DNA from 2 places in the Brumicola blandensis genome. Region 2 is predicted to be linked to the other one. Evidence: predicted binding sites of a transcription regulator. Region 2 holds the regulator's gene; the other holds the start of a gene.
The links. Region 2 encodes FliA, which starts transcription of late flagellar genes. Its sites were predicted from a motif close to CTAAAGNTNNNNNNNNNNNNGCCGATA; they were not measured.

Region 1: a site for FliA is predicted at 6,165-6,191, ahead of pomA (flagellar motor protein PomA). Genes of this name have one in related genera too.

What each region holds. Positions count from the first base shown of each region.
Region 1 covers NZ_JAVRIE010000007.1:19,965-32,026, forward strand. Annotated here, with positions in the region: gene RM544_RS15225 (nuclear transport factor 2 family protein) at 1-274, shown strand, start outside; gene RM544_RS15230 (SDR family NAD(P)-dependent oxidoreductase) at 274-1,014, shown strand; gene RM544_RS15235 (NAD(P)/FAD-dependent oxidoreductase) at 1,014-2,294, shown strand; gene RM544_RS15240 (DUF1365 domain-containing protein) at 2,291-3,022, shown strand; gene RM544_RS15245 (cyclopropane-fatty-acyl-phospholipid synthase family protein) at 3,037-4,293, shown strand; gene RM544_RS15250 (flagellar motor protein MotB) at 4,332-5,270, opposite strand; gene pomA (flagellar motor protein PomA) at 5,270-6,031, opposite strand; gene xseB (exodeoxyribonuclease VII small subunit) at 6,306-6,539, shown strand; gene ispA ((2E,6E)-farnesyl diphosphate synthase) at 6,546-7,436, shown strand; gene dxs (1-deoxy-D-xylulose-5-phosphate synthase) at 7,561-9,423, shown strand; gene RM544_RS15275 (phosphatidylglycerophosphatase A family protein) at 9,445-9,939, opposite strand; gene thiL (thiamine-phosphate kinase) at 9,939-10,913, opposite strand; gene nusB (transcription antitermination factor NusB) at 10,917-11,339, opposite strand; gene ribH (6,7-dimethyl-8-ribityllumazine synthase) at 11,340-11,816, opposite strand; gene ribBA (bifunctional 3,4-dihydroxy-2-butanone-4-phosphate synthase/GTP cyclohydrolase II) at 11,886-12,062, opposite strand, start outside.
Region 2 covers NZ_JAVRIE010000003.1:328,113-340,174, reverse strand. Annotated here, with positions in the region: gene RM544_RS09945 (homoserine O-succinyltransferase) at 1-775, opposite strand, end outside; gene RM544_RS09940 (DUF2802 domain-containing protein) at 901-1,398, opposite strand; gene RM544_RS09935 (chemotaxis protein CheW) at 1,563-2,054, opposite strand; gene RM544_RS09930 (chemotaxis protein CheW) at 2,094-2,882, opposite strand; gene RM544_RS09925 (ParA family protein) at 2,872-3,642, opposite strand; gene RM544_RS09920 (protein-glutamate methylesterase/protein-glutamine glutaminase) at 3,639-4,748, opposite strand; gene RM544_RS09915 (chemotaxis protein CheW) at 4,806-7,040, opposite strand; gene RM544_RS09910 (protein phosphatase CheZ) at 7,053-7,811, opposite strand; gene cheY (chemotaxis response regulator CheY) at 7,843-8,226, opposite strand; gene RM544_RS09900 (RNA polymerase sigma factor FliA) at 8,277-9,005, opposite strand; gene RM544_RS09895 (MinD/ParA family ATP-binding protein) at 9,017-9,868, opposite strand; gene flhF (flagellar biosynthesis GTPase FlhF) at 9,865-11,364, opposite strand; gene flhA (flagellar biosynthesis protein FlhA) at 11,397-12,062, opposite strand, start outside.

The DNA of each region.
Region 1 (12,062 bases), on a different contig from region 2:
AAAACTGCTGCACAACGCGAAGTACTGCACATTCAACATACATGAAATCCAAGAAACAAAGACAAACAATCATGTAGTCACGTGGCAAATGGTATTCACATCGTCGCGCATGAACAAGGGAAAGCCAATCGCCGTTGACGGTATTACGATGTTAAAAATAGCTGACGACCGTGTCGTTTACCACCGAGATTATTACGACTTGGGTCAGATGGTGTATGAGAATATCCCACTCATCGGTCGATTAATAAAGAAAATAAAAAGGGCTTTGAGCTAATGACGACAATATTAATAACAGGTGCAACCTCGGGTATAGGAGAGGCGCTCGCAAAACTAGCCGCACAATCCGGCCACCAAGTCATCGCATGTGGAAGAAACGAAGACAAGCTTGCTGAGCTTGAGAAATTACCTTGCATCCAAACCTGCAAGTTCGACGTTACTAATGAAGAAGAGACAAAAAAGGCACTGGCTGATGTTAAATGCGACATTGCTGTGCTTAACGCTGGTACTTGCGAATACGTAGACTTACCTGAACTCGAACCAGACATGTTCAAACGCGTGTTCGATGCAAACGTATTTGGGGTTGTAAATATGATTGCGGGCCTACTGCCTAAATTGGAAAAAGGAAATAAAATCGTTTTCGTTGATAGCTTAGCTAGGCTATTGCCATTTCCACGCAGCCAAGCATACGGTGCTAGTAAAGCAGCGCTGAACTACATGGCGAAAAGCTTTGAAGTGGATTTAGCAAATAAAGGAATTAAAGTACAAACTTTATCTCCGGGCTTCGTAAAGACGCCTCTTACTGACAAAAACGACTTTCCAATGCCAATGGTGATAAGTGCTGATGATGCAGCAAAATATATGCTAGATGGGATATTTAAGTCTCGGTCGAGCGTTTATTTCCCGCGTCGGTTTAGTTTTATCGTTCGCCTATTAAACCTTTTACCTGAATCCGTTCAGCGTAAACTCTGCATTGGTATGAGACAGAAACCACGGAAAGCTAGGAACAAAAAATAATGACAAAGCGCGTTGCCATCGTTGGCACTGGGATATCAGGCTTAACAACAGCCTATTTATTGAATAAAGAACATAATATTACTGTATACGAAGCCAACGATTATATCGGCGGCCATACAGCAACTAAGAAAGTCGAAGTAGACGGTAAGGAATATGCAATTGATACAGGGTTTATTGTCTACAACGATTGGACTTATCCCAACTTCATAAAGCTACTCAGTACACTAGGTGTTCCAACTCAAGCGACCGAAATGAGTTTCAGTGTTAAGAACCTGAAAACCAAAATGGAGTACAATGGGAACACCATCAACAGTTTGTTTGCTCAGCGACGCAATATATTTAGGCCAGCATTTTGGCGTCTAGTGCTTGATATTGTAAAATTTAATAAACTTTGCAAAGCTCATATTGAAAATCAAAGGTCGACTGACAATATAACGCTTGCTGATTTTATAAAACAGCACAAACTCAGTGATGTTTTTACGCAAAATTACATCCTCCCGATGTGCGCTGCAATTTGGTCCACTAGCTTAGAAGCTTCAGCGAATTTTCCATTAGCCTTTTTCCTTAAGTTTTTTAATAACCATGGACTGCTCAATATTACTAATCGCCCTCAATGGTGCACGCTCATCGGCGGCTCCAGCGAATATATTGGTCCGTTGACAGCATCATTCAAAGATAAAATCTTACTCAACTCACCCGTTCAAAGCGTATCGCAAAAAGATGGAAAGTTTATAGTCACTAGCGGTGAAAATGCACAGACATTTGATGAAGTCGTTTTCGCTTGTCACAGTGATCAGGCCTTAGAAATTCTAAGTTCCGATGCATCCAGTGAACTTGACCTCGATAGCTACTCGGCAGTGTTGAGTGAAATCCCCTACTCTATGAATGAAGTCGTTATGCACACTGACACAAGTATATTGCCAGAGCGGCCGCTTGCATGGGCTAGTTGGAACTATGAGATAGAGGGGGCTGCTTCTGAATCCACCAGACCAGCGGCGATCACATACAATATGAATATCTTACAAAGACTGAATAGCGATACCACGTTCTGTGTCAGTCTGAATAACACTGCGGCAATTGATCCAGCGAAGATTCTCGGTACGTACCATTACGCTCACCCTCAGTTTAGCCCTGCTATGGTCTCTGCTCAGGAGCAACGCGAATTAATTTGCGGCAAAGAAGGCATCCATTTTTGCGGCGCTTATTGGTATAACGGCTTTCATGAAGACGGTGTACGCAGTGCGCTTGATGTTTGCGAAAGGTTTGGAGCAAGCCTGTGAGCGAAACGCTAGAGTCTGGTATTTATCACGGCATAGTGCATCATCAGCGCTTTGTGCCAAAAATACACCGCTTTAACTATCGTATTTATCTGTATTGGCTCAAGCTAAGCGAACTCCCGACATTGAATGAGCGAGTTCGTGGATTTTCAACCGAGCAAAAAGGGTTCAGTCCTGTTAAGTTTTTACGACCAGACTTTTTAGGTGAGCCCACTTTACCGATTGAAGAAGCCGTATTGCAGCGAATGAATGAGCTTCATGGCAGCCACCTTGAAGGTGAGGTGTTTTTTCTTGGCCAAATAAGAACATTTGGGTGGTATTTTAGCCCAGTGAACTTCTACTATCTGCGTAATAAACAAGGATATTTCACACACATGCTAGCTGAAGTGAGCAATACTCCTTGGAATAAACGTCACCATTATTTAGTAGACTTAGCTAAACAAGAAAACAACGACAAAGCTTTTCATGTTTCACCATTCAACCCGATGGACATGCAGTATCAGTGGCGAATCAAACAACCCGCAAGTAAGCTAAATCTGCATTTAGCTTGTATAAAGGATACAAAGCATTTCGAAGCAGCATTAGATATGGACTTGCAACCACTAAACAGTCAAACATTACGTAGCGCCTTGTTATCCATTCCCAGCATGACTATCAAAACTGTCGCTGGCATTTACTGGCAAGCTCTTAAGCTATTCTTTAAACGCGTACCAATTTATATGCACCCATGAGGTAAGGATTAAATATGTCACATGGTGAACAAACACTTCCCAATTCAGATTCAATGTCATTTATGGACAAGACCTACCGTAGTCTATTTGTAAAAGCGTTACAGAATATGCCTGAGGGTCACTTAACACTAACCGAAAATGGACACTTGGTCGCCCAGTGTGGCGATCCAGACCAAGACTTACACGCTGAAGTTAATATTATTGACACCCGTGCCTACAAAAAATTATTGCTCGGTGGTAGCGTTGCATCTGGTGAAACTTTTACAGAAGGTTGGTGGACAACGCCAAACCTGACCAATGTAATCAGAATTTTTGCTCGTAATTTAAGTACGCTCGACGAATGGGAAAATAAGTTTAAATGGGTAACGATGCCTGTCATGAAAGTACAACACTTCATGCGCAGAAATAGCCGAGACCAAGCGAAGAAAAACATCTCAGCTCACTACGATCTTGGAAATAAGCTTTACACTAAGTTTTTAGACGATTCCATGATGTATTCTGCAGCTATTTATCCAGACGCAAACGCCACTCTGGCCGAGGCGCAGGAAAATAAACTGAGATCAATCTGTGATAAGTTGCAGTTAACACCCAGCGACCACCTTATTGAAATAGGCACTGGTTGGGGCGGTTTAGCAATATTCGCGGCAAAACACTATGGCTGTAGAGTCACAACCACCACTATCTCAGATGAACAGTATGCCTATGCTCAGGACTGGGTAGCGAAAGAACAACTAGAAGACAAAATTACACTACTAAAGAAAGACTATCGCCTGCTTGAAGGCAAGTTCGACAAATTAGTGTCGATCGAGATGATTGAAGCGGTTGGCAAAGCCTACCTGCCAAACTTCTTTGAAAAATGTTCTAGCCTTCTTAAACCGCAAGGTTTAATGGTGTTACAGGCGATTACTATCGATGATCGTCGTTATGACAGTTACTCAAATAGCGTCGACTTTATTCAAAAGCATATCTTCCCAGGTGGCTTTTTACCTTCTCAATTAGCCATCAATCAGTTTTTGAAAAAGAACACCGATATGAATATTCGAGACCTACACGACATTGGTTTGGATTACGCTAAGACCTTGAGAGATTGGCACACCGCATTTAATGAGAACAAGCAAGCACTGGAAGCAGATGGTTATGATGAACGTTTTGCTAGAATGTGGCAGTACTATTTGAACTATTGTGAAGGTGGTTTTTTAGAGCGTGCTATCAGTACAGTACAGTTGGTGCTGAGTAAACCTCACTATCGAGCTGAACTGGATCGCGCATAGGTGAATAGATAGCCCTGGAGTCAGGGCTTTTTTAACATTTACTGTTCTGGTTCGGTGCCAGGTAATACCGAAATAGGCTCAGCATATTTCGGTTTGCCTTGCATGACTGAAATCTCGACTCGACGATTTTTGCTTCTGGCCTCAGGAGTGTCTTCTTCTTCCATTGGTTGCGTAGCTGCTTTACCAACTATTTTCATACGCGCTTCATCAAACCCTGGCGCTCTTCTTAACTCTTCTGCCACTGCAACGGCTCGCTGTGCAGATAAGTCCCAGTTAGAACGGTATAACTCGTTAGAAATGTTGATGCTGTCGCTGTGCCCGGTAACTTCTATTTCACCAGGCATTTCAGCCAGTAATTCACCAATGCTGCGTATGACCGGCTTAAATTGCGGTTGCAAGAATGCAGAGCCAGCTGAAAATGAACCGTTTTCACGAATACGAATAACGATCTGCTGTCCAAGATTTTCAACATCCACAGCACCATCTTTGATTTCCTTTTGAAGGAGATCTTCCACTTTCTTTGTGTTTTGTTCGGTTTGTTCTTTGGTGGAAGCTGACGCTGCAGCTGCCGCAACCTGATTCGCCGTTTGTGACGATTGACCGCCGCGGAAAGTACCTCTTTGTTTCTGTCTACCACCCGCATTATCTTCCTCGCCATCTTGGAAGTTCAGCATTGGCTTTGTAATTTCTTGGGTAATTTGCTGCACGGTTTCAATTGGTGTTGGGTCGGGCTTGCCTGGTCTGAACTCCATAGCAATCACACTGGTACCTTTGGGAATATCTTTTAGTTCGATTTTGTTTTGCACACCAAAAGCAAACTTCATTGAGCCCGCTATTTGTTTAAACTTCTTCACGTCCATTTCAGAGAATGAAAGTAACAGTACAAAGAAGCACATCAATAAAGACATTAAGTCAGCAAACGTCCCCATCCAAGCGGGTAGCCCTTCGGGGGGACATTTTGGGCATTCGTCATCCACTACTCTGTCTCTCCAGAAGCACGCTTACCTTCGGCGATGTAACCTTTTAGTACACCTTCAATGACACGCGGGTTTTGGCCATCAGCAATACCTAGAATACCATCCAATATAAGACTCTGGTTCAACTTTTCTTCAGCCGCTCTGACACTTAATTTAAAGGCAATTGGCAAACATACGATGTTTGCTAAGAAAGCGCCATAAAGGGTAGTTAACAATGCAACAGCCATTGCGGGACCGATTGCTTTTGGATCATCCATATTTGATAGCATGGCTACCAGACCAATCAATGTACCAATCATTCCCATTGCAGGCGCAACATCGCCCAATGATTTAAAAATAACAGAGCCAGCATCATGGCGCTCAGAAGTGTTGATAATATCTTTACCCATGGTCGTTCGGACAACGTCAACATCGTGACCATCAACTAACATGTCAACTCCCTTTTGCATAAAGGAGTTATCTATTTGCGCCTCTTCCAATGCTAAAAAGCCGCCTTTTCTAGCAGCATCTGCCATCTCAACGATCTTTTCGATCAGTTCCTCTGGGCTCTGAATTTTGAACATGAAAGCCTTTCCGGCCACCTTTCCAGCGCCAAGAAACTGAGCGAGTGGATATTGTGATAAAACAACGAAAATTGAACCACCAAAAACGATCAAGACTGAAGGTACATTGAAGAACATACCTAAATCACCGCCAAGGATCATTGCCATTAAGACAAAGCCAATTGCGCCAATCATGCCTATAAGGGTAGCTAAATCCACCTGTCGCTCCTAAAATGCCTGCTGTTTATCTGAAGAAATTCACTCGGATGTGAAGTCTACCGCCTACTTAAAAAATCGCGGTATCAAGTTTAATACCTTTGTATTTTGAACAGTTTTAAGCTGTCTATAGCGTTAACGGCAATTCCCATTAAAGCTTTATGTGTGAAGCTACATTTTATATGGAATTATCGTCAAATAGGTGGAAACTCGTTGACCTTATAAACCGCCTCAGTTATGGTTCTGCCAATGCTTTTAGAGGAAAATAATAAGTCCAATGACTGAACAAAAAACAACGTTTGAAGCGGCAATGCTAGAACTAGAACAAATTGTGACCGAGATGGAAAAAGGTGACATTCCACTGGAAGAGTCATTGAAGAAATTTGAACGCGGTATTCAACTTGCCAGGCAAAGCCAGCAGCAATTGAAAGCTGCCGAGCAAAAAGTGCAAATATTGATGCAATCGAATGGTGGCGAAAGCTTAGAAGAATTTGAAGCTGAAGAGCCATAGAACCAGATGCAAGTTCATGATATTCAAGCAGCATTGCAGCAAAGAATTGACGATAAACTGACCCAGTTCATATCTCAGCAGTGCTTAATTGCGGAAGAATTATCTGCGGCAATGCAATATAGCTTATTTGCAGGCGGGAAAAGAATGCGTCCGCTTCTACTTACTTTAGTAGGCGATATGCTAGGTGCACAAAAAGATGATTTAGATGTTGCGAGTATGGCAATTGAGTGCGTGCATGCTTATTCACTTATTCATGACGACTTGCCAGCGATGGATGATGATGCTTTACGAAGAGGCAAGCCAACAAACCATATTAAATTTGGTGAGGCAACCGCAATACTCGCAGGTGATGCCTTACAAACCTTGGCTTTTGAAATTGTGTTGAACCACCCTCTTTCAGAAAAAGCGGAGAATAAACGTTTGGAAGTAAGTCGAATTCTCGCTCATGCTTCAGGTCTTAACGGCATGTGCGCTGGCCAAAGTATCGACTTAATGGCGACTGGTAACACTATCTCACTAGATGCACTGACAGAATTACACCGTTTGAAAACAGGGGCTCTACTAGAAGCATGTGTTTCTATTGGTGCGGCTTTAGCGCCCGATGTCGATGTTCAGCACATCAGCACATTACAGAGTTATGCACGCACCATCGGTTTAGCATTTCAAGTACAAGATGATATTCTGGATGTTGTATCAGATAGCGAAACCTTAGGTAAACCGCAAGGTTCGGATTCTGAACTTGATAAAAACACCTTTGTGTCACACTTGGGCTTAGAAGGCTCTCAAAGCTTTCTGCAGAAATTACATCATGAAGCGCTACAAGCCTTACATTCGTTGCCATATGACACCGAGAACTTAGTCGCTTTTACCGATTATCTGGTGACTCGAAACAATTAGTTTCATAATTAGCGCAACAAGCACCTTTTTAGGTAAAATAATCATTAAAGCCGCAACATAATATTCGCAGAATACTGTTATAATTAGCGAAGTTGATGCAGTAACGACAGAAGACAAAACATACATGACACTAGATTTAGCTAACTACCCTAATTTGGCAAAAGCGAACATACCTGAAGAGCTAAGAAAACAGCCAAAGGAATCGCTGACCAAAATAGCCAATGAATTACGCCGCTATTTGCTTGATAGCGTCAGTCAAAGTAGTGGCCATTTCGCGTCTGGATTAGGCACAGTCGAATTAACCGTCGCTTTGCATTATGTTTACAACACCCCCTTCGATCGTCTTATTTGGGATGTGGGCCACCAAGCATATCCCCATAAAATTCTGACTGGTCGCCGTGATCGCATGACAAGCATTCGTCAAAAAGGCGGATTACACCCCTTTCCTTGGCCGCCTGAGAGTGAATACGATACTTTTGCTGTTGGACACTCATCTACTTCTATTAGTGCTGCTTTGGGCATGGCAATAGCCGCAGAAAAAGAGGACAAAGGACGTAAGGTGGTCGCAGTAATCGGCGATGGCGCTTTAACCGCAGGGATGGCATTTGAAGCTTTAAATCATGCAGGTGACATCGCTAAAGATATGGTTGTCATATTGAACGACAATGAAATGTCTATCTCGGAGAATGTCGGTGCACTGAATAGCCATTTGGCCCGTTTACTGACAGGTAACTTTTTCAATTCCATCAGAGATGGTGGCAAGAAGCTGCTAAGTACTGTCCCTCCGATCAAAGAGTTTGCGAGTCGCGCAGAAGAGCATATCAAAGGTATGGTCGTGCCTGGTACGATCTTCGAGGAACTTGGCTTTAATTACTTCGGCCCTATTGACGGACATGATGTTGCGGGCATGGTAGATACACTTTCAAACATGCGTAAAATGTCAGGCCCTAAAATTTTGCATGTCGTGACCAAGAAAGGGAAAGGCTATGAGTTAGCCGAACAAGACCCAATTAAGTGGCACGCCGTGCCTAAGTTCAATCATCTAGAGCAGAAGTTACCCAAATCAGCACCTAGCTCACCTAACTTCTCAGCCATTTTTGGTAAGTGGTTATGTGAGATGGCTGAGAAAGATGCAGACTTAATGGCAATTACCCCTGCTATGAGGGAAGGCTCTGGTATGGTTGAGTTTTCTCAGCGCTTCCCTGAACAGTATTTTGATGTAGCGATTGCAGAGCAGCACTCTGTGACTCTAGCTGCCGGTATGGCGAGAGAAGGTAAGAACGCTATTGTGGCAATTTACTCTACTTTCCTTCAACGAGCATATGACCAACTCATTCATGATGTGGCTTTGCAAAATCTACCTGTGCTCTTTGCAATTGATAGAGCCGGTCTAGTAGGTGCCGATGGACCAACACATCAGGGAGCCTTTGATATCAGCTTCTTGCGCTGTATTCCAAATATGCTCATCATGACTCCTTCCGACGAGCTTGAATGCAGAAATATGTTGTATACGGGGCATATCGCTCAACAACCAGCTGCAGTAAGGTATCCACGAGGTTCTGGCTCTGGTATCGATGCCACTGGTGAAATGGAGGCCATCGAAATTGGAAAAGCCAAGAAACTCAGCGACGGTGAGAAAGTTGCAATCCTGAATTTCGGAACGCTAATGCCATATGCGAAGGAGGCCGCAAAGGCACTTGGAGCAACCTTGGTAGATATGCGCTTTGCCAAGCCTTTAGACGAAGGCATGCTCGTAGAACTGGCTGAGCAACATACATTGTTAGTGAGCTTAGAAGACGGTGCTATTGCTGGAGGCGCTGGCAGTGCAGTAGCGGAGGCCTTATTTAAACACAAGCTCACACCAAACTTACTACAATTAGGTTTACCCGATGAGTTTGTTATGCAAGGCACTCAGCAAGAGATGTACAAAGAACTGAAAATTGATTCCGATGGTATCGTTGCGCAGGTAAAAGACTTTCTAGCCTAGACTTTAGGTACTAAAAGGAAGCTAAACTAATGGGACTGGTGTGAAATAAACAATGGCATGCAAGCATAAACATGCCATAGCCCCTGCGACGATATCATCAATCATAATACCAAACCCACCATGTACTTTTTTATCAAACACACGAATGGGCCACGGCTTTAAGATATCAAAAAAGCGAAATAGTACGAAACCCAAGACTAGAGTAATCGGTGAGATTGGCACCGCAATAAAACACACCATCATTCCGGCGATCTCATCCCAAACAATAGAGCCATGATCATGCATACGCATATCTCTCGCCGTTTTACCGCATAGGTAAATACCGACTAAAAAGCTAACTATCGTGATGCCAATAAAGGCATACAAATTAACGTAAGCCATAGCGATAAGAAGAGGAATGGCTGCCAATGACCCGAAAGTACCAGGCATTAAAGGAATTAAACCTGTACCGAAGCCTAGGGCCAAAAAGTGCACTGGATTTTTCATACTCACTCTTGCGCGAAGTACTTTATCCATTAGGAGAAGTGCTCAAAACCTTTTGCCGAGGCAGAAAACTTAAAAGGCTTTTCATCAATTCTAAGATCAACTTTACCTACTGCTCCGGTCACTTGACCTATGCAGGTCACGGGTATGTCATAGCTTGATAGGGCTGTTTCTATATTCACTCTTTGTTCTTCCGGTACAGTGAATAAGAGTTCGTAATCATCACCAGCGGTGGCTGCGTAAGTGATTGCGTCAAGCAGATTATCAACATTTTCACCCAAGGCTTCTGAAATAGGTAGTTTATCAAGATGAATAAGAACACCTACTTGAGAGGCCGCTGTAATATGTTGTATGTCTTGTACAAGCCCATCTGACAAATCTATGCATGAGCTTGCAATACGACGCATCGTAGTGCCAGCTAGGACTCTTGGTGTAGGATACCAATGACGGTTCTTTAGGTAAGACGCTTGTTCAAGGTTTTCCACTTGGCGCAAACCTTTCAATATATCAAGACCGACGCCTGCATCACCTAAGCATCCCGTAACCATTATCCAATCACCCGCCTGCGCGCCAGCACGAGTGATTTGATTGTCCTCTGGTATAAAACCTTGGGCTGTTAGGGTAATACTCAAAGGGCCTTGGACAGTATCACCACCAATTAGTTGAAAAGAAAAATATTCACTCAAACTGTGCAGCTTCTCTGAGAAAGCCTTTATCCATGCTGGATCAATTTGTGGTAGTGATAAAGACAAACTCACCCATGCAGGCTCTGCGCCCATCGCTGATAAATCGCTTAAATTTACCGCGACGAGTTTATGAGCAATGGCTTCTGGTTGAGTACCAGCAAGAAAATGTACACCTTCAACCATGGTATCCGTTGTGGTCACTAAACACTGTCCACTTGGTACTCTGGTGACAGCAGCATCATCGCCGATACCGATCAAGACATCTTTACGCTGAAAACCACCTTTCGAAAAGTGATTTGATATTAAGTCAAATTCTTTCAAAATTTAGCTTCTTTCGCCTTTTCTTAATGTCTTCACTGCTTTATCTAAAACACCATTGATGAATTTGTGACTTTCTTCTGCACCAAACGTTTTGGCTAGTTCGATAGATTCATTGATCACCACTTTGAATGGTGTGTCGAAACGCTCTAACAACTCTAGCGTGGATAATCGCAAAATGGCTTTCTCAACTGGGTCTAACTCTTCTGGCAAACGACCAAGATAAGGCTTAATGGCTGTATCAAGTTCTTCAGTCCGCTGAGCAACACCGCGAAGTAGCGCTTGAAAATAGTCCATATCGACTTTGCTCATGTCGTTTGTAGTGGCAATACCTAATTCGATTTGCTCAATTGGATTGCCACTCATTTGCCAACCGTACAGGCCTTGTACAGCGAGTTCTCTAGCCTTGCGGCGAGCTGCAGGTTTCACTTATTTTGCCTCTTCGATAGCACTAATAACGTTAACCATTTCTAGCGCGCTTAAAGCAGCTTCAGAACCTTTATTTCCGGCTTTGGTACCCGAGCGTTCAATAGCTTGTTCGATGCTGTCGGTGGTAATGACACCAAACGCTACTGGAATACCAGCATCAAGCGATACTTGAGCAAGGCCTTTATTACATTCACCAGCAACGAAATCGAAATGAGGCGTCCCACCGCGTATAACCGCACCTAAAGCGATAATACCGTCGTATTGTTTCTTTTCTGCGAGCTTTTTAGCAACAATAGGTAATTCGTAAGCACCAGGTACACGAACAACAGTGATGTCATCTGTATTCACTTCGCCATGACGGTCTAAAGTGTCAAGTGCACCATCTAATAAGCTCTCGACTACAAAGCTATTAAAACGCGCAACGACAATTGCAAATTTCTTACCTGTCGCTCGGATGTTACCTTCAATTTCTATCATTTTTGCTCTCCAAAAAAATCGGCGCGAAGTATATCATAAGTCGCTCGGAAAATATTCGTTTAAAAAGGGTTATTTTTCATCATACACATATTCAACGACCTCTAGGCCAAAGCCCGATAGTGCCGAATATTTAATTGGTTTACTTAACAAGCGCATTTTCTTTATCCCTAAGCTGGCTAAGATTTGACTCCCAACACCAACGGTACGAGAAGAACCTTGCCAAGCTTTGCCTTGCGCTACCTCATC
Region 2 (12,062 bases):
CTTGTGGCGAAAGCTCCGCTTCAAGGTCTCGCTCATACTCTTGCGCTAAGGTAAGGGGATCGTATTCGGGATGGCCCGTCACAAACACTAAGCGCTTGTCATCAGTCGCAGAGATATATGTGCCGGCAGCATCTGATTGAGCCAATACCGTTAGTCCCTCAATGCTTTTGTAGTCAGCCTCTGCAACTTCGCCTACTCGACTGTGGGGTGCCCAAAACAGCGGATCAAAGCCGCGCATTAGCTCATCCTTCGCTTGTTCAACTTTATGCTCAAATACACCAGACAGTTTGTACTCTCGTATTTTCCTGTCTACCCCGTAAAAATGATAAAGCGCCGCATGAGCCGCCCAGCAAAGAAATAACGTAGACTGCACATTGTCTCTAGCCCAGTCTAGTAGCTCTGTCATCTTGTCCCAGTATTTAACATCCTCGTAATCTAATAAGCCTAGAGGTGCACCTGTCACAATCCAACCGTCGTAATTTTTGTCGGATACTTCACTAAATTCATGATAAAACGCATCCATATGCGATTTTGGCGTATTTTTTGGAGTGGTCTCATCAATGCGGATCAAGTCCACATTGATTTGTATCGGTGTATTAGATAGAAGGCGAAGGATTTGAATTTCGGTCTCGATCTTATTCGGCATTAAATTCAAAATTCCAACTTCAAGTGGCCTTATATTTTGGCTACCTGCACGACGACTATCCATCGCGAAAATATTCTCTTGAAGCAGAACATCGAGCGCTGGTAGGTCGGATGGAATATTAATGGGCATTCAGACCACCTATTTAGTCGTATAGAAAAGTAAAAGTTATGCCTCCATTCTGGCAATAATTACCCAAATGTCAACTTCTTTACGTCTAGACGTCCAAATTAGGTTTTCTATTGTGACAATTTGATTTATTTTCGCGCCTTTTCTTGAATACCCATCATGACTTCTACTTCTGCTCGCGGCAAATCACATGCTTCCATTACCTCAGCGACACTGGCTCCAGAGCGCACTAAACTCTGTGCTTTGGTATAGATTTTAGCTGTTGGCTCTTGCTCAACTAACTCCTGATATTGCGCAGAAAGTTTGTCTATTTGAACTTGCAAGTCTGCTATCGACTGGCTTATTTGTATAATATCTTGTTCTTTGGCGATATCACTTTGGCTGGTATTTTTGGTCACGTGATCAGCTTCTTGCAATTCAACGCTCAGTTTATTCTCTAATTCCGCAATGTTAGCTTTATTTGTTTCAATAATTTTATGCAAGCTGTTGAGCAGTTCAAGTGTGATATTTAATCGCTTATTCGTTTTGCTGCTAGCTTGTATTGCTATAATAGCGATACTTAGCGCGATAACGGCGACGATCAAACTCACCATTGTAGTCATTGATATTGGTTCAAGGGTTTCCATACTACCTCGCTGCGAGACTCGTTATAAATTGAATGAAACCAGTATATTCTTATTTTTGAGTAGGATACAAACTCAATGGCAACTATTTTATGCTACACACAAAACAAAAAGGCCACTATAGAAGTGGCCTCTCTTGACTGTAAAGCGTTTAGTCATGTAAACGCTTAAATGCCGCCTAACTCATCCCACTCATCATCGCTGAGTAGCTTGTTCAAGTCGACTAATATTAATAGCTGTCCGCCACGGTTGCTAACCCCTTGAATGAACTTAGCACTTTCTTCCGTACCAACGTTTGGCGCACTATCAATTTCAGATGAGCGTAAATAAACCACTTCGGCAACGCTATCAACTAATATGCCCACAACTTGCTCATCAGATTCAATGATCACGATCCGCGTATTATCAGTAATGTCTGTAGGGGGTAAACCGAACCGTGAACGAGTATCGATAACGGTAACAACATTACCACGTAGGTTAATAATCCCTAACACATAGTCGGGTGCTCCCGGCACCGGTGCGATCTCGGTATAACGCAAGACTTCTTGAACTTGCATAACGTTGATACCGTAAGTTTCCTCATCCAAACGATAAGTTACCCATTGCAAGACCTCATCATTAGGGTCGCTCGCGGCAATCGTTGTTCTTTCTTCGCTCATGTAATTTACTCCGTCGCACAACTAAGTTGCTGTTAGGCCTTACTGTTTGTTACTTAGCCCAGATTGTAACATTTGGACTAGCTCAGCAACATTAATTAAAGCACACATTTTCTCTTTTACCATACCAGCCAACCAAGGACGCTTCCCGGTATTCGCTCGCCATTTTACATCTGATTTATTTAACTCGACGGTATTAACCAGCTTTTCACAGGCTAATCCCCAAGGCGTTTTACCTAAATTTATCACAAAACGATAATCTAAGTTGTCGGCCATTTCTGGGCTATACTTTTCAGGCATTACCCACAACGCTGAATTCACAACATTGTACTTATCTTGATTCTTAATCATCACGCCCATAAACCAATTTGGCTTACCAATAATTGGCGCAATCTTCTTAATTTCGTGTATACCGCCGAGTTCAATAAGAGGCACAGCTAAAGTTAAACCAGCCACCTCAAAAAACAAGGCTTGAAATCGCTCATCTAAGACATCTTTTAAACTTGCCGATGCCTCAACATGTACTTCACTACTCTCTATGTCGACCTCTTCGAACTTTTCTTTATGTTCACTTAGCATTAAATCGACATTTTTCTCTCTCAGTACAAGCTCTTCAGCGGTTTCTTGAGCGAGCTCAACGGCTGAATCACTAACAGAGTCAACATTTTCCTCAGCTGTTTTCAGCTCATTCACTAAAGATGAGGCAGCCTGCTCAAGCAATTTCTTCGCCACTGCGGTATCAGCATCGTCTGTTTCTGCAGGCTCGGTCAGCAGGTCAGTCAGGTAATCCTCGACCACGCTTTCTTTGGCAAATTCGTTCTTATCCTTCACGAGCTATGTCCTTCAAAAACTTTTGATAGGCAAACACACCTCTACATTTTGGTGCGAATACCGAAGCAGGCATTCTTGCCTGACTAGCATCTCTAAATCGGGTATCTACTGGCACAAAACCTCGCCATAAATATTCTGGATAATCTTCTTTTAAACGATTATAAGCTTGAATAGTGGCATTGACTCGCCGGTCAAACATAGTCGCAATGATATTTACGGGCACATCGCTTGGCATTGTCTTACTCATAATCTTTAATGTGCGCATCATTCTATCTAGGCCTTTCAAGGCAAGGTGCTCGGTCTGAACCGGCACAATAATGCGTGAACTGCAGGCTAAAGCATTCACCATTGAAACACCCAATATTGGCGGGCAATCTATCAACACATAATCAAAATCAGCATCAATGGAGTGCAAGGCTTTCTTCAAAATAAGTCCCTTGCCGCTTTCCATGCCCATTTTACGATCAAGCGTCGCTAAAGCCATTGTCGCAGGAAGAACGTGTAGACCGTCGACTTGAGTTTTGCATAAAGCAGCAATCAGCGCATCACCTTTATAATGAACGGGCTGTGCAAACACATCATAAATACTTGTATTCAACGTTTCAGAATCAATGCCAAAATAATAACTCAAAGATGCATGAGGGTCTGTATCAACCAGAAGTACCCTGTGCCCCTGCTGAGCCAACAAGCCTCCAAGGGTCACTGCGGTAGTTGTTTTGCCTACACCACCTTTCTGATTTGCGACGGTCCAAATATTCAAGCTTTCATCATCTCTGTAATTATATGTTCTGCGATTTTGTCGATAGGTATGACTCTATCACAGTCACCTGATTCAGCGACGGCTTTCGGCATTCCGTATATGACGCTACTATCTTCGTCTTGCGCCCAAATAGTACCACCTTTACTCTTCAAGAGTTTACACCCTAAAGCACCATCTGTGCCCATGCCGGTGAGCACCACTGAAAGTACATCACCGCCGAACGCATCTTTTACAGAATCCAAGGTAAAGTCGATGCTGGGATGAAAATGAATTTTCTGTTCTCGGGGCGCATCACAAATATTAATTTTTGCAAACATCCCTCTGCCAGTCACTTTCAATTGTTTTCCGCCGACAGCTAAATACGCGGTTCCCTTATTAATACGCTCATTGTCTTGTGCCAGCTTCACATTGATTTTCGCGTGCTTGTCTAATCTTTCTGCGAAAGCTTTGGTAAAGGTATTGGGCATATGCTGAATAATAAGGATCGGATGCGGAAAGTTCTCAGGTAGGCCAGATATGACTTTTTGCAAAGCCACTGGACCACCTGTGCTTGCGCCCAGCACCAATAATTTGTATGTTTTGTTGCTTGCTTGGCTCGGGCTTGAATGAGGACTAAGCTTTAAGCTTTGACCAGTAATGACGCTACGTTGTGAGGCTCTCTCTCTAGGAGACAAGCCGATAGGTCGACTCGGCCGAATGCTTTTTATCGGTGTACGAGCAATGGCTTTAACGCGTTGCTGAAGTAAGCGGATCGCTTGGGGACGTTCACGACTGATATCATCAAATTTCTTTGGGAGGAAGTCGATTGCGCCGGCTTCAAGTGCGTCTAAGGTCTCTTTGGCACCTGCAGTCGTAAGAGAAGAAAACATAAGTATTGGCGTAGGAATTTTTTGCATGATCTGTGCGACTGCAGAAATGCCATCTAATACAGGCATTTCTACATCCATTGTGATCACATCTGGCTTTAACGCTAGGGCTTTATTTAGCGCATCTTCACCATTCACTGCATAACCAATAACGTCAATGCTGGGATCTTGTTCTAGAAACGAGCTTAAACGTCTACGATAAAACGCAGAATCGTCTACTATCAGCACTCGATATGGCATTTTTGAGTTTTATCCTACTGCTCTTGTAATCAGACTTGTTTAGCTAATTATGTGTTGTTATGCATACCGTTTCAATAAACTTGGGATATCCAAGATTAGAGCAATACCACCATCTGAGGTAATCGTTGCGCCAGCCATACCTGGCGTACCTTGTAGTAGCGCATCCAAAGGCTTAATAACCACCTCTTCTTGCCCTATTAGGGAATCTACAACAAAACCAACTTGTTGAGTGCCTATCTGGACTACTACAACGTGCCCTTGTGCTCTATCTACCGTAACAGGTACACGGTTTAGCCAATCGCCGAGATAAAACAGCGGGATTGCTTTTGAGCGAACAATCATCGTCAGTTGGCCATCTACGGTATTGGTTTTGCTAATATCCATATTGATGATTTCATTCACCGACCCCAATGGTAATGCAAATGTTTGCTCACCAACAACAATCATAAGCGTTGGTAATATCGCGAGTGTCAGTGGAACCTTAATTTCTAAAACGGTCCCCTTGCCCAGCTCTGAGTTAATGCTCACAGAACCATTTAGCTGATTTATCTTGGTTTTCACCACGTCCATACCAACACCACGACCAGAAATATCACTGATCTCGACTTTAGTAGAGAAGCCAGGGGCAAATATTAAATTAAATGCTTCGACATCGGACATTCTTGCCGCTGCATCAGCATCCAATACGCCGCGATTAATCGCAATATCTTTTAGCTTCTCTGGGTCCATTCCCTTACCATCGTCATCGATAGTCAACAGGATATGGTCGCCTTCTTGAGAAGCAGATAGCTTAACGGTTCCCATTCTTGGCTTGCCAGCAGCTTCTCGCTCATCTGGCATTTCAATACCATGGTCAACCGAGTTTCTGACCAAGTGAACCAATGGATCAGCAAGCGCCTCGACCAAATTCTTATCTAAATCTGTCTCTTCACCTTCCAATTCCAAGGTGATTTCTTTTTTCAATGTTCGCGCCAAATCTCTGACAACTCGAGGGAAACGACCAAATACCTTTTTGATTGGCTGCATGCGGGTTTTCATCACCGCGCCCTGCAAGTCTCCCGTCACTACGTCTAAGTTAGCAATTGCTTTAGACATACTTTCATCAGCATTGTTTATACCCAAGCTCAATAGGCGGTTACGAACCAATACCAGTTCACCCACCATATTCATGATTTGGTCTAAGCGCTTAGTATCAACTCGAACTGTCGTTTCTGCTTGAGGAGCAGCCGCCGCAGGCTTTTTCTCATCTTTCTTTGCAACTGGCTTAGCGACAGATTTCTTAGCGGGTTCTGGCGCAGGCTTTGGTTTCGCCTGAGGTTTTACCGCCGGCTTCTCTGCATTGTCTTTTGCTTTGTTTTCAGCCGAGCTAGTCGCTTTTGAATCGCTTGCTGTTGGTGTTGTAGGTTCAGCAGGTTTTTCGCTTTTCTTTGGTGTATCAACTTTGGGGCCTTGCCCTTCACCATGTAATTGGTCAAGTAAAGCCTCAAATTCGTCATCAGTTATTTCTTCTGAATCATCACTGGCGTTCGCAGCGCTGGTCTTTTCTTCAGCAACGACGTCGTCACCCTTAAACTGGCCTTTACCATGCAAATCATCTAGCAATGCTTCAAATTCATCGTCTGTGATGTCATCGCCGTCACTTACTGTGCTTGGCACAGCTGGCGTTGTTGGTGCTGCAGCAGGCTTGTTTGGGCTGCCGCTACCATGTAATTCGTCGAGCAGCGCTTCAAATTCGTCTTCAGTAATTTCGTCGATTGCACCTTCAGAACTAACTTCATCATTATCTTCGATAACCAGTTCATCACCTTCACTCTCATCAGAGAGCGTCTCTTGGCCTGTTTCGGTGTTATTTGCTGGAGTGCCACTGTCATCTTCGGATTCGAAGATTTTTTCGTCTGGTGTTTCTGGCTTACTAAGTTTGTGTAGCACATCGATTAGTTCGTCAGGTGCTGCTTCAAGAGGCTCTCGCGATTTAACCTTCTCGAACATATCAACCACAACGTCTGTGGCTTGCAAAATAACATCCATTAACTCTGGTGTCAGTGTCCTTTGCCCGTTACGCATGATGTCGAAAACGTTTTCGGCACCATGGCAGATATCGACGAGTTCACCTAGCGCAAGAAAACCTGCACCACCTTTGACAGTATGATAACCACGGAAGATCGCATTCAACAAATCCGCATCTTCTGGATTATTCTCTAGGTCAACAAGTTGTTCCTGGAGTTGTTCAAGAATCTCTCCGGCTTCAACCAAGAAATCTTGTAATATGTCCTCGTCAACTTCAAACGACATTTGTCGGCTCCCCTAAAACCCTAAACTTGACAGCAGATCGTCAACGTCATCTTGCCCACTTACTACGTCGTCTCGTGTTTCTGCATCGATAATTGGCCCTTCGGCTTTTACTGTATCGGTATCTTTCTTAGAACTTTGAGGATTATCTTCATGCTGTTTCTTCTCACTGGCATCACCGAACGCTGTAAGCATAGAAACTAAGCTGTCTTCAACTTCTTTCACCAACTCAATAACCCGTCGAATTACTTGGCCGGTTAGGTCTTGATAACCCTGAGCCATGAGTACTTCAGTGAGTAAGGAATTAAGTGTTGCAGAGTCATGAGTGGCGTCGGAAATGAGTTTATCCATCTCAATGCAGAGGCTTTTAAATTCACCGAGCTCAATTTGACGGCCCATTAGCTTTTGCCATTCGGGTGCAATAGAAATCAATCTTTCATTCAAACCTTCAGCCAACGGCATGCTTTTTTCAACTGCATCCATCGTTGCATTGGCTGCTTTTTCCGTTTCTTCAATGACGTATGTTAATCGAGATTGCGCATCTGGGATCTCGTCTTGAGTCAGATTGGCAATACGTTCGTCTACTTGGAAAGAATTAAGAGAATCATGTAATTGTCGTGTTAATTTACCCACTTCGGAAAAAAGTTCGGTAGATTCACGCATGGTAATAGTATCGACTAAGGCATTCGCTTGTTCGCGATCGCCTTTCTCAAGGTACTCTACCAGGAGTTTCGCTTCATCGAGGGAAACTAGGTCTCTGTCGGTCGTTGTCATTCAACGTTACCCCATAAAGAAATATCGCTGTTTAGCCTAAACGCTCAAAGATTTTATCTAGTTTTTCTTTCAATGTTGCAGCAGTGAATGGCTTTACAACATAACCATTTACCCCGGCTTGAGCCGCCGCAACGATTTGTTCTTTCTTCGCTTCAGCTGTCACCATTAACACAGGTAAATGCTTGAGGTTGTCGTCAGACCTAATCGCTCTGAGTAAATCGATACCCTGCATACCTGGCATATTCCAATCAGTGACAACAAAGTCAAAATCGCCTTGCTGAAGCATAGGTAGAGCGGTATTACCGTCATCTGCCTCTTGGATACTTGTAAAACCCAAGTCTTTTAATAAATTTTTAATGATACGTCTCATTGTTGAAAAATCGTCAACAACTAAGATCTTCATGTTCTTATCCAAAACAGCCTCCGTTGAGGAATAAAAATAACTACACTAATTGGGACTAAAACTTAGTCGGCTGTACGCCATGACTGCATCTTAGACTTTAACTTTAACATCGCTTGACTATGAATTTGGCTGACCCGAGATTCACTCACCTCAAGTACCTCTCCAATTTCACGCAAGTTAAGTTCTTCATCATAATAGAGTGAGAGTACAATCGCTTCTCGCTCTGGTAATGTTGTTATCGCCCGCGCTAGCGCTTTCTGAAATGATCCTTGCACCATATCTTCAAAAGGACTGTCTTCGCCTTTTGTTGCATCCGTTGTTAGCACGTCTTCGCTTACGCCAAGATCTTCGATACCAACTAACTTCCCTGCATTCACTTCGTTTAACATTTGATGGTAGTCTTGCACCGATACTTGCAACCTTTCGGCTACGTCAATATCTCTTGCGTCTCTTCCGGTGGCTTTCTCAACTTGCGAAATTGCCTCCGTGATAGCTCGACTATTCTTATGCACTGAACGCGGAGTCCAGTCGCCTTTTCGAATTTCATCAAGCATTGAGCCGCGTATGCGAATACCAGCAAATGTTTCAAAACTTGCACCTTTAGAGCCATCAAAGTTCTTGGCTGCTTCTAGCAAACCAATCATCCCTGCTTGAATCAAGTCGTCCACAAGGACACTAGCTGGCAACCTTGCCATTAGATGATGAGCAATTCTTTTCACCAACGGAGCATGCCGCTCAACCAGTTGGTTTTTATCAATTTGTTGTTGATAGACTGCCACTTTGTTACTCACTGATTAAATACCTATTCGTTTCTCGATACTAATTGCTCAATGAAAAACTCGAGATGACCACCAGGCTGCGCCGGGATAGGCCAAGACATCGATTTTTCGGCTAATTTAGTAATCGCCACTGCTGCTGGTGAAGATGGGAATGCATCGACAATAGCAGCCTGCTTACGTACAGATTTACGAATATTTTCATCAAATGGAATAACTCCCACTAATTCTAATGCAACATCCAAAAATCGCCCTGTAACTTTGGAAAGCTTACTAAATAATTCCTTTCCTTCCTTATCGCTGCGAACCATATTCGCAACAATCTTAAACTTGAATACACCGTGCTCTCTATTCAGAATTTTAATCAGTGCATAGGCATCGGTTAATGAAGTAGGTTCATCACACACTACAACTAAAACGTCTTGTGCGGCTCTGGAGAAGCTCATTACCATATCTGAGATGCCAGCGGCAGTATCCACTAATAATACGTCTATATCGGTTCGCAGTTCGCTGAACGCTCGAATCAAACCTGCATGTTCCGTAGAACTCAATTCAGCCATTGATTGCGAACCTGAAGTTGCTGGCGCGATTTTGATACCGTGAGGACCGGTTACTAGAATGTCATCAAGCGTGCATTCGCCACGCAAAACGTGTGATAAATTCTTATCAACGCGCAAACCAAGCAAGACATCAACGTTAGCCAAGCCTAAATCGGCATCAAGCACCATTACACGCTTACCTTGCTTAGCGAGTGATATCGCTAAGTTTAAAGACACATTGGTTTTACCAACGCCGCCTTTACCACCTGTAACTGCTATGACTTTTATTAGTTTCGATTGATTCATTTTTCGTAAGCTACTCGCCTGATCTTCTATCATACTGCTCTCATACCCTTGGCAGTGTTTGATAGTGTAGTATGCGCCAATCCATACTTTTTATAAAGCTTTGACGCCACCATGGTTAAATTCTTTGCATCTGCCAGTTTAATATCTTCGGGGACTCGCTGTCCATCCGTTACGTAGCTTAGGCTAAGGTCATTTTCAATCGCCACACTTAGCGCTTCGCCGAGGCTATAGCATTCATCAAGTTTACTGAAAATACAACCACTTAGTTGTGTATTGTTATACGCTTGTATGGTTTGGTGTAACACTTGGTGCTGTGCACCGGCGGGTAAAACCAAATATTTCTTAATATTAACCGTCGTTTCTCTTTCATAATCATCGAGTTGACTGATTAGTCTCGCATCTCGTTGCGAAAAGCCTGCAGTATCAATTAAGACTAACTTTTTATGTCTCATTTGATACAAGATATGATTTAGCTCTTCTGACGTCTGCGCTTTCTTCACTGAACAGCCAATTATCTTCCCATATGTCGCCAGTTGCTCAAATGCCGCGATACGATACGTATCAATCGTGATCATTGCAACTTCGTTGGCACCATACTTCTGGGCATATTTTGCTGCTAGCTTAGCAACTGTGGTTGTTTTACCTGTCCCTGTAGGTCCCACAAGGGCAACAATACCAGATTGCTGCAAAATGTCATTCCCACCAATTTGTAATCGGTTAGCAATTAAGTTGAGTAAATAGTTCCAACCTTCTGTTTCATTTGCTTTTGGCGGCAAGAAATTAACCATTTGTTCGATGAGTGATTCACTGATCCCCATACCCATCAGCTTGCTGGCAAGATAATGGTGGGTTGGATTTTGTCGTTTACTCTTTTCGTCACTCAAGCCTTTTACTTGGTATTGCAAAACATTGCGAATGGAAGCAAGTTCAGCTTGAATACTCGCCATATCGTTTTGGCTATGCCCGCTTTCATCACGGAATAGACTTGATGCTTGAGTTTCTGACAAACTTTCTTCAACATTAAAGTCATCATGTGCTTTGTTCACTGGTGTTCTAACATACTCGTTGGTCAGTTCAGCTTCACGTCGACGTTTTTCTGCTTGTTCGTTATCTGCATAAGTAGCGCTTAGTACAGGCTCTGTTCGCTCTGAAGGTGCATGCCTTGCAGACGACTGTCTGCTGTTTGGCGCAGTATCTACATTTAGATTAGTTGAACCATATAGATCCGCAGGCTGCGATGCTCTGTCTTCCAACTGTCCAGCTTGTTGTTTCTCAAGCAGTGCTTTAAGACTATCAGGACCATCATCACCAATAATTTCACTGAGTGTTGGCGTTGTTTTGCCTTTTTTACCCAGACTGATTGTTGGTGCGGCTTGGCTCATTTCAGTTTCTTTATCCACTGCTGCAACTAGCTCAACGCCGCCATTAACTTTTTTATTCGACATAATAACGGCGTCACCACCTAACTCATCTTTCACTTGCTTAAGTGCTTCGCGCATGTCTTTGCCAAAAAAGCGTCTAATTTTCATGATGTCCTCTTTAGTGTTTGCATTGCGTCAGTTTATTGACCGACTGATGACACTATTTTAATTTGTTTGTCGTCTGGAATTTCTTGATAAGACAACACATGTAATCCCACTACCGAGTGTTTTAAGAATCTTGATAACACAGGGCGTAACATGCCAGATGTGAGTAAAACTGCTGGCTCGCCAGCTAACTCTTGCTGTTGACTCGCTTCAGTCAGCGACTGCTGAATCTTTTCAGCTAAGCCAGGTTCGATGCCCGAACCGTCTTCACCACCTGCTTGAAGTGACTGATGCAACATCTGTTCCAAGTCTGGCGCTAAAGTAATAACAGGTATTTCATCCCCGCCATCCGTGATGTCCTGAACAATGAGTCGTTTCAAAGCAATACGTAAGGCAGACACTAAAACATCCGGATCTTGACTCTTCGGCCCATACTCGCAGAGAGTTTGACAGATGGTGCGCATATCACGAATAGGCACACCTTCGTATAACAGGGTTTGCAAAACTTTGACAACAGTACTTAACGACAGGATATCTGGGACTAGACCTTCCACTAATTTCGGGTTTGATTTCTCAAGCATATCAAGTAATTGCTGCACTTCTTCGTGGCCCAATAACTGATATGCATTTGTTGTTAACAGTTGACTTAGATGAGTGGCGACAACCGTGGCTGAATCCACAACGGTATATCCCAACGTTTG